Regions from separate parts of the Streptomyces sp. A01 genome, predicted to be linked through region 2. Evidence: riboswitches for the same ligand, from Rfam matches in the RefSeq annotation. Region 2 holds a riboswitch; the other holds the start of a gene.
What was found. A riboswitch is a leader RNA that binds a small molecule or an ion and turns the genes downstream of it on or off. The one in region 2 is predicted to bind glycine.
Positions count from the first base shown of each region.

Region 1: linked by a shared signal. The riboswitch ahead of gcvP (aminomethyl-transferring glycine dehydrogenase) and the one ahead of gcvT (glycine cleavage system aminomethyltransferase GcvT) in region 2 are both predicted to bind glycine.

Region 1 covers NZ_JBWLKN010000014.1:213,553-218,365, forward strand. The annotation lists gene gcvP (aminomethyl-transferring glycine dehydrogenase) at 1-2,258, opposite strand, end outside; glycine riboswitch at 2,319-2,445, opposite strand; glycine riboswitch at 2,446-2,544, opposite strand; gene AC5P1B_RS20830 (PRC-barrel domain-containing protein) at 2,663-3,043, shown strand; gene AC5P1B_RS20835 (DNA polymerase IV) at 2,956-4,431, opposite strand; gene AC5P1B_RS20840 (MerR family transcriptional regulator) at 4,468-4,813, opposite strand, start outside.
Region 2 covers NZ_JBWLKN010000026.1:77,093-81,905, forward strand. The annotation lists gene AC5P1B_RS28375 (enhanced serine sensitivity protein SseB) at 1-359, opposite strand, end outside; gene AC5P1B_RS28380 (hypothetical protein) at 589-1,278, shown strand; gene AC5P1B_RS28385 (AAA family ATPase) at 1,475-2,287, opposite strand; glycine riboswitch at 2,628-2,744, shown strand; gene gcvT (glycine cleavage system aminomethyltransferase GcvT) at 2,891-4,030, shown strand; gene gcvH (glycine cleavage system protein GcvH) at 4,149-4,526, shown strand; gene glyA (serine hydroxymethyltransferase) at 4,575-4,813, shown strand, end outside.

The DNA of each region.
Region 1 (4,813 bases), on a different contig from region 2:
ACCGGGCCCACGCCCGTCTGAGGACCGGCGGTGGGCTGGAGCGGGTGGTTCGGGAGGTACGGGGCGAGGTGCGCGCGCACGCCGACCGGGCCGACGCCGGGGCCACCGCCGCCGTGCGGGATGCAGAACGTCTTGTGCAGGTTCAGGTGCGAGACGTCGCCGCCGAACTTGCCCGGCCTGGCGACGCCGACCAGGGCGTTCAGGTTGGCCCCGTCCACGTACACCTGGCCGCCGACGTCGTGCACGGCGGCGCAGATGTCGCTGATGTGCTCCTCGAAGACGCCGTGCGTGGAGGGGTAGGTGACCATCAGGACGGCCAGCTCGTCGCCGTACTGCTCGATCTTGGAGTGCAGGTCGTCGGCGTCCACCTCGCCGTCCTCGCCGGTCTTGACGACGACGACCTTCATCCCGGCCATCACGGCGCTCGCCGCGTTCGTGCCGTGCGCCGAGGACGGGATCAGGCAGACGACACGCTGGTCATCACCATTGGCACGGTGGTACGCCCGGACGGCCAGCAGCCCGGCCAGCTCGCCCTGCGAGCCGGCGTTCGGCTGGAGGGACACCTTGTCGTAGCCGGTGACCTCGGCGAGCCGGTCCTCCAGCTCGTTGATCAGCGTCAGATAGCCCTGCGCCTGCCCGACTGGGGCGAACGGGTGAAGCGCGCTGAACTCCGGCCACGTCACCGGCTCCATCTCGGTGGTCGCGTTGAGCTTCATCGTGCAGGAGCCCAGCGGGATCATTCCGCGGTCGAGCGCGTAGTCGCGGTCCGCGAGCTTGCGCAGGTAGCGCAGCATGGCCGTCTCGGAACGGTGCTGGTGGAAGACCGGGTGGGTGAGGTAGTCGTCGGCGCGCAGCAGTTCCTGCGGCAGCGCGTCGCTGACCCCGGCGTCGAGCGTCTCGATGTCGGCGTGCACGCCGAAGGCGGCCCATACGGCGGCGAGCTGGGCGCGGCCCGTCGTCTCGTCGCAGGCGATGCCGACCTGGTCGGCGTCGACCTGGCGCAGGTTCACCCCGGCGGCGCGGGCGGCGGCCGCGATCTCGGCGGCCCGGCCCGGCACCCGCGCGGTGAGGGTGTCGAAGTACGTGTCGTGTGCGAGCTCCACGCCACCGGCCCGCAGCCCCTCGGCGAGCACCGTGGCGTAGCGGTGGGTGCGGCGGGCGATCGCGGCGAGGCCGTCCGGGCCGTGGTACACCGCGTACATCCCGGCCATGACGGCGAGGAGTACCTGGGCGGTGCAGATGTTGCTGGTGGCCTTCTCGCGGCGGATGTGCTGCTCACGGGTCTGGAGCGCCAGCCGGTAGGCCTTGTTCCCGTCGGCGTCGACGGAGACGCCGACGAGGCGGCCCGGGAGGCTGCGCGCGAACTTCTGGCCGACGGCCATGAACCCCGCGTGCGGACCGCCGAAACCCATCGGCACGCCGAACCGCTGGGTGGTGCCCACGGCGATGTCGGCGCCGAGGTCGCCGGGCGAGGTCAGCAGCGTCAGGGCGAGCAGGTCGGCGGCGACCGTGACGACCGCGCCCAGCTCGTGCGCGCGCTCGATGAGGACGCGCGGGTCGCGGACCGCGCCGGACGCGCCCGGGTACTGCAGGAGGACGCCGAAGACGCCGCGCTCGGCGATCTCGTCCGGGATGCCCTGGGACAGGTCGGCGACCACGACCTCGACCCCGGTGGGCTCCGCGCGGGTCTCGATGACGGCGATGGTCTGCGGCAGGCAGTCGGCGTCGATGAGGAAGACGCCCTCCTTGACCTTGCCCACGCGCCGGGAGAGCGCCATGGCCTCGGCGGCCGCCGTGCCCTCGTCGAGCAGGGAGGCGCCGGAAGTGGGCAGCCCGGTCAGGTCGGCGACCATGGTCTGGAAGTTGAGCAGCGCCTCAAGGCGGCCCTGCGAGATCTCCGGCTGGTACGGCGTGTACGCGGTGTACCAGGCGGGGTTCTCCATCACGTTCCGCAGGATCACCGGCGGAGTGAAAGTGCCGTAGTAGCCGAGGCCGATCATCGGGGCCAGCACCTGGTTGCTGTCGGCCAGCTCACGCAGCTCCGCGAGGACCTCCGCCTCGCTCCTGGCGCCGGGCAGCCGCAGGGCCTCGGCGCTCTTGATCACGTCCGGAACGGCGGCCGCGGTGAGCTCGTCCAAGGAGCCGAAGCCGACCTGGGCGAGCATCTTGGCTTGCGCCTCGCGGTCGGGTCCTATGTGGCGCGCTTCGAACGGAGTGCCGCGCTCCAGTTCGGTGAGGGAGATGCGGTGTGCAGTCATCTGCGGAGGCCTCCTGGTCATACGACCTTCGGGGGGCACCAAGGCGCTGGTACCCGGACGGCCTCCCCCTCTGTCATCTCAACCTGAGAGCTTCACCGGCCCGCTGCGGCGGACCGGCTTTCACCGTCGGTGAGGAGGGGCTCCGGAATGATGCCAGTCCGTGACCCGCCCTGCTTTCCAGAGTGACCTCGCCCGTACGGTACGTGTGCCTGAGAGATTCCGGGGAGGATTTGCTCCTTCGGCGCCCCCGTCCACCTGCGGCGGAGGGCTCTCCCGTATGGGGTCTACAGCCGCTGGCCAGCCTACCAGCGTCGATCCCGGCTGTTCGCTCAAGTGGCCAGTCGGCATGATGTGGCCTTACGTAGGTGTCACAGGCAGTCGTGACCTGTAGGAGGTGATGGACCGTGCAGACCGACACCGATCCGCGGCACCTGATCGGCCGGAAGGCGTTCGACCGCAGCGGCACGAAGATCGGCACCGTGGACGAGGTCTATCTCGATGACGCGACCGGCACGCCGGAGTGGGCGGCGGTGCGCACCGGCCTCTTCAGCCGGGACGTCTTCGTCCCCCTGGAGCCCAGCGAGGTCGTCGACGAAGTGCTGCGGGTCCCGTTCGACCGCGCGCTGATCAAGGGCGCCCCCGACTTCGGCGTGGGCCGCCATCTCTCCCCCGAGCAGGAAGTCCAGCTCTACCGGCACTACGGGCTCGACGCCGCGCATCGCGGTGGCACCCCCGCCCCGCCGCCCGATAAGGACTTCGGCCACGTCGCGGGCCCGGATGACTGATCCTCGGCGGGCCGCACCAGCGGCAACGGGTCGGCGGGCGCCAGCGCCGGGTCGTCCACGGGGAAGGTCCGCACCCGGCCGGGCGGCGACCACGGCTGCTCGAACCGTATGGTCACGCGGCCGACGCCGCTGCCCTGGACCCATCCGGCGCCGTACTCGGCGTGGCGGACGTCGTGGCCGGGCAGCCAGCTCCTGGGCCGCTCAGGGGCCGCCGGCTCCGCCACCGGCTGCTCAGCGCCCCCGTCGGGGCCCCCTGGGCTGACCCACTCCTGGGGGCCGGTGTCACCGGCTCTGGCCTCCTCAAGAGCCCGCTCCGTCGCCGCCTGCGCGAACAGGTCCTCCTGCGTGTAGTCCGCGAGCCCGGTCACGCCGACGCCGAGCAGCCGTACGCCCTCGGTGGTCTCCACACCGTCGATCAGCCGTCTGGCCGCCTCCCGCACCACGGAGGGCTCGTCGGTCGGCCCGCGCAGGGTCTCCGAACGGGTGAGCGTCGAGAAGTCGTAGCGCCGGACCTTGATCACGACCGTGCGCCCGGACCTGCCCGCCGCCCGCAGCCGCTCGACACACCGGTCGGCGAGCCGCGTGATCTCGGTCTGGACCCGGACGCGGTCGGTCAGGTCCACATCGAAGGTGTCCTCGACGGACACCGATTTGGTGTCCCGTTCCGCGACGACAGGACGGTCGTCGCGGCCACTGGCCAGTGCGTACAGCGACGCGCCGTGTGCCTTGCCGAGGAGCCTGACCAGCTCGGCCTCCCCCGCCGCCGCCGTCTCGGCGACCGTGTGGAGGCCCGCCCGCCGCAGCGCCTCCGCAGTCGCCGGTCCCACACCGGGGATGGCACGCACCGTCATCGGGCCCAGCAGGGCCATCTCCGTGCCCGGCTCGATCAGCACAAGGCCGTCGGGCTTGGCCTGCTCCGAGGCGATCTTGGCGAGCATCTTCGAGCCGGCGAGCCCCACCGAGCCCGCCAGCCCGGTCGCCGCGGCGATCTCCCGCCGCAGCCGCTCACCGACCTGCCGCGCGGCCCGGGACGACGCCTCGACGCCGCCCGCTTCCAGATCGACGAAGGCCTCATCGAGGCTGAGCGGCTCCACCAGCGGCGACAGGGCCGCCAGCAGTCGCATGACGACTTCACTCACCTGGCGGTACAACGAGAAGCGCGGCGTGAGATACGCGGCGTTCGGGCAGAGCCGCCGGGCCTGCGCCATCGCCATCGCCGAGTGCACGCCGAAGACCCGCGCCTCATACGACGCCGTGGCCACCACGCCGCGTGGCCCGAGGCCGCCGACGATCACCGGCTTCCCGCGCAGGCTGGGCTTGGCCGCCTGCTCCGCCGCGGCGAAGAAGGCGTCCATGTCCAGATGCAGGATCGTCGGCGCACCTCTCACACTCAGAGATGGTGCCGTACGCCTCTGACAATCGCGCTAACCAGCGCGGTTGCGGCGCCGCGCGAGCTCGTCGGCCGGATTGTGCCGGGCCAGCGTCTCGCCGGTGTCCACCCGCTCCCCCTGCAGCTGGGACAGCGCCGACTCCACGTCCCGCCACACCACGCCCACGGCGATCCCGAAGACTCCCTGGCCGCCCTGGAGCAGGCTCACGACCTCGTCGGGCGAGGCGCACTCGTAGACCGTCGCGCCATCGCTCATCAGCGTCATCTGCGCGAGGTCCGCCACTCCGCGCAACCGCAGATGCTGCACGGCTGTCCTGATGTTCTGCAAGGACACGCCGGTGTCGAGCAGCCGCTTGACGATCTTGAGAACGACCACATCG
Region 2 (4,813 bases):
GCGATGCCGACCTGGGGCGGCAGCCCGCGCGCGAACTCCACGGCCGGGGCGACGGTGAACGGCATATGAGCGCCGACGACCTGGAGGAACTGCTGCTCGGAGCTGAAGACGGGCACGAAGGCGGCACCGTTCAGCTCAAGGGTGGCCACATCGAGGTCGCGGCTCGCGGGCCCGCCGCCCTTGGGCAGCGGCACCCAGATATGGCTGCGGCCCAGCACCTCGACGATACGGGCGCCCGCACTCGCCTGCTCCGGCCCCGTCGCGCTCATCGACAGCGAAGCGGCCAGTACCTCTTCGAGTTCATTGCACGGGAATCCGCCGACAGCCGGGGAGGTTTCGTAACTCTCAGGGATGTTCATGTCGTCCAACCGCCATCTCGTCCGACCTGCACACGCACCCTAACGGCTGCACCGTCAAGCCCTCCTGGCGGCCGCCGCATTCTCCGATGAATCCCCAGGTGGGAGCGGTCCGGCAGGCATCCGCACGCCAGCCGTTACGCCACCCTCGGTAGCCGACGAGTTGCACACAGTGCCAGCCCTTCACACGGTGGTCGAGTACCTGTCAGCAACATGAAGGGACATCCTTCTCATGCGCATCTCCCGGAAGACCGGCGTCCTCATCTCGTCCGCCGCGGTCACCGCACTGGCTCTCGGCTCCGCGGGCACCACCGTGGCCCTGGCCATGGACGAGGCCCCCGCTCGCTCCGTCAGCGCACCCAAGCCCGCACCCGACCCGGCGACCGTGACCGCCCAGACGAAGCTGCTCGACCACACGGGCAAGCTCATCGACCCCATCACCGAGCTGGCCGAAGACGTCCTCAAGGCCAAGGACAACAAGCTCACCGACAGCGAGCTGGCCAAGCACAGCAAGGCGGTCGACAAGGCCCTGCAGGCGCTGCGCCAGAGCGCGGCGCAGAAGCCCGCCAAGCAGGCCAAGCCCGCCAAGCCCGCGAAGCAGGTCAAGCCGGCCAAGCAGGCTCAGATGGGCCGTCAGGGAGCGGGCATCTCCCACCGCGCCGCGCCGCCGGCCGGCACCATGCGGGCGCAGGCCGTCGCCGACCTGAAGGCGAAGGTGGACTCCCTGGTCAAGACCTCGGCCAAGGCCAAGCCCGCGGACCGGGTGGCCGCCGCGCAGGCCACGCTGCGGGGCACCGTGAACGTCATGACCGCCATCATCCTCAGCGGCGAGCTGCCCGCCCCCGACCTGAAGGGCCTGCCGAAGCTGCCGACGCTGCCGGGCGCCCCGATGACGCTGCCCGCGGAGGTCCACCCGCGCTGACGCGCACCAGGCGCCACGCGGACCGCACGCCGCGAGCCCCGCACGACGGCCGCTCGCCCCGCCCGGCCCGTCCCCCCGCGGCGCGGAGGAGCCCCGGTCCCCCGGAACCCCGGCGACCGGGGCTCCTCCGCGCCGTGAGACCGCGCCGGGAATCCGCGCCGCGAGACAGCGCCGTACGCGGCGGGGGCCGGAGCGCCTACTCGAAGCCGATGCCGTGCAGCTCCCGCGCCGCCGCGCGGTCGAGGAGGACCGCCGACGCGCAGCCGTCCGGCAGGCGTCCGGCTAAGGTGCCCGCGCGGAGCCGGTCGACGGCGCTGCGGTGCCTGCCGAAGGCGTAGCCGGAGACTCCGCGTCCGCGCGCCGCCTGGCCCGCCAGGGCGACTTCGGGCGGGACGTCGAGCAGCACCAGATGCAGCGCGCCGCCGCGCCGCCGCGCGGTGCGGGCGAGCCAGCGGCGGACCCAGACGAGCGTGCCGCAGTCGTGGACGACGACGCTGTCCCCGGAGCGCAGCGCCCGGTACAGCGCGGCATAGTGCGTGAGCCGGACCAGCGGCCGGTACAGCGCGTACGGCAGCCAGCCGGGCAGCCACCGGTCCCAGCGGTCCCGCGCGTCCTGGGAGTCGACGCGGCGCACCTCACCGCCGCCCGCGTCGAGGGCCGCCACCACGCGCCGGATCAGCGTGCTCTTGCCGCTGCCCGGGAGGCCGGACACGACCAGGAGGTCTCCCGCCACGTACCGCAGTTCCCGTACGTGGTCCTGGCCGCCGCCGCGAGCGGGACCGGGGCCGCCGTCCGTCCGGCGGCACTCAGACCGCTCGTCCGCGGGCTCACCGGCGAGCTCGTCAGCCAGTTCGTCAGCGAGTTCGTCAGCGCCCTCGCCGTCCGGCTCGCCGGTTCTCCCGCCGGCTCGCAGGTCGCGGACGGCGGCGCCCCGGCCCGGCCTGACCGGCTCCCCGTGACGCTGTCGCGGCCACGGAAGCCGAGCGGGAACCGGCGGCCTCGCATGCATGCCCTGCCCCTGCAACGTGATCGTCCTCCCCGAACGCGGTCACTACGGTCAGCCGGTCACTACGCCACCAGTCACAAGTCATCCAGTCACCAGTGACCAGGCGCGCGTCACCGCGTCAGTCACCGGTCCTCACGACCAGTCGTTCGCCGCGTCACTACGGCCAGTCGGTCACCACGGCCAGTCAGTCACTACGGTCCGTATCCGTTGAGTGTAAAGAAAAGGTAATGCCCCACAAGGCGGATGGAGACGCCGTCACCGGATGCGGGACAGGATGGCGGACGGGGGCCCGCCCCGAGCGGGTCCGTGTAATGATGTGCGCGCAAACTCCATACAGGCCGCTTGAACCCATGCGGGAGAGTTCCCGGACCAGCGATGATCGGTGACGATCACTCGCCCGGGGCGCCGAAGGAGCAAGTCCTCCCTTGAATCTCTCAGGCCCCGATACCGCGTGGACGAGGCAGATCTGAAAAGCGAGCCGTTCGCGCGGCTCCACCCAAGGTGCAAGCCGAACCCCGGTCAGGGGTCATGGCGAACCTCTCAGGTTCCGATGACAGATGGGGAGGATGTCCTCGTCTGCCCTGCCCACCTTGGGAGTCACCACCGATGAGCACGCTGCCCGATCCCTCGCGCCGGACCGCTCTGGACGCGACCCATCGCGCGCTCGGCGCCACCATGACCGACTTCGCGGGCTGGGACATGCCGCTGCGTTACGCGAGCGAGCGCGACGAGCACAACGCGGTGCGTACCCGCGCCGGGCTCTTCGACCTCTCCCACATGGGCGAGATCACCCTGACCGGCCCGCAGGCGGGCCAGGCGCTGGACTACGCGCTCGTCGGCAACCTCTCGGCGCTCGCCGTCGGCCGCGCCCGCTACACCATGATCTGCGACGCCCAGGGCGGCATCCTCGACGACCTGATCGTCTACCGGCTCGGTGACGAGGAGTTCATGGTCGTCGCCAACGCCTCCAACGCCCAGGTGGTGCTGGACGCGCTGACCGAGCGTGCCGCGGACTTCGACACCGCCGTACGGGACGACCGCGAGAATTACGCGCTGCTGGCCATCCAGGGCCCCGAGTCCCCCGGCATCCTGAAGTCGCTGACCGACGCCGACCTGGACGGCCTGAAGTACTACGCGGGCCTGCCCGGCACGGTCGCCGGGGTGGCCGCACTGATCGCCCGTACGGGGTACACCGGTGAGGACGGCTTCGAGCTGTTCGTCGCCCCGGGCGACGCCGAGCCGCTGTGGCAGGCCCTGACGGAGGCCGGGAAGGCCGCCGGGCTCATCCCCTGCGGGCTCTCGTGCCGTGACACCCTGCGCCTTGAGGCGGGCATGCCGCTGTACGGGCACGAGCTGACCACCTCCACGACGCCGTTCGACGCCGGTCTCGGCCGGGTCGTGAAGTTCGAGAAGACGACGAACGAGGGTGCCTTCGTCGGCCGCGAGCCGCTGGAGGCCGCGGCCGGGCGGGCCGAGCAGGCCCCGCCGCGCAAGCTGGTCGGCCTGGTCGCCGAGGGCCGCCGGGTGCCGCGCGCCGGGTTCCCGGTCGTCTCCACCGCCGACGGGTCGGTCATCGGCGAGGTCACCTCCGGTGCCCCCTCCCCCACCCTCGGCAAGCCGATCGCCATCGCGTATGTGGACGCCTCGTACGCCGCTCCCGGCACTGCGGGCGTGGCGGTGGACATCCGCGGCACGCACGAGATGTACGAAGTAGTCGCACTGCCGTTCTACAAGCGTCAGCGCTAGCCGTACGCCACGTACCGCGGCCGCCGTCCCACCGGACAGACTGGCCGCACCGCGGGTCCATCGCGCCCTTTCAGCCCCCTTTGCACGAGCACGCCACCGCATCCAGGAGAATCACGCCATGAGCAACCCCCAGCAGCTGCGCTACAGCAAGGAGCACGAGTGGCTGTCGGCCGCCGAGAACGGCGCGTCGACGGTCGGCATCACCGAGCACGCGGCCAACGCGCTCGGCGATGTCGTCTTCGTTCAGCTCCCCGAGGTCGGCGCCCAGGTCACCGCGGGTGAACCCTGCGGTGAGCTGGAGTCGACCAAGTCGGTCAGCGACCTGTACGCGCCGGTCTCCGGCGAGATCACCGAGGTCAACCAGGACGTCGTGGACGACCCGTCGCTGGTGAATTCAGCCCCCTTCGAGGGTGGCTGGCTGTTCAAGGTGAAGGTGACGGACGAGCCGGACGACCTGCTCTCAGCCGATGAGTACGTCGCCTTCACCGGCAACTGACCCAACCGCCCACGTGACCTTCACGACTGAGATCTGATCGGGATTCTGATGTCGCCTTTCAACAGTTCCCTCCATGAGTTCGACCCCGACGTCGCCGCCGCCGTCGATGCCGAGCTCCACCGCCAGCAGTCCACTCTGGAAATGATCGCGTCGGAGAACTTCGCTCCGGTCGCCGTCCTGGAGGCCCAGGGCTCGGTTCTCACCAACAAGTACGCCGAGGGCTACCCCGGCCGCCGCTACTACGGTGGTTGCGAGCACGTCGACGTCATCGAGCGCATCGCCATCGA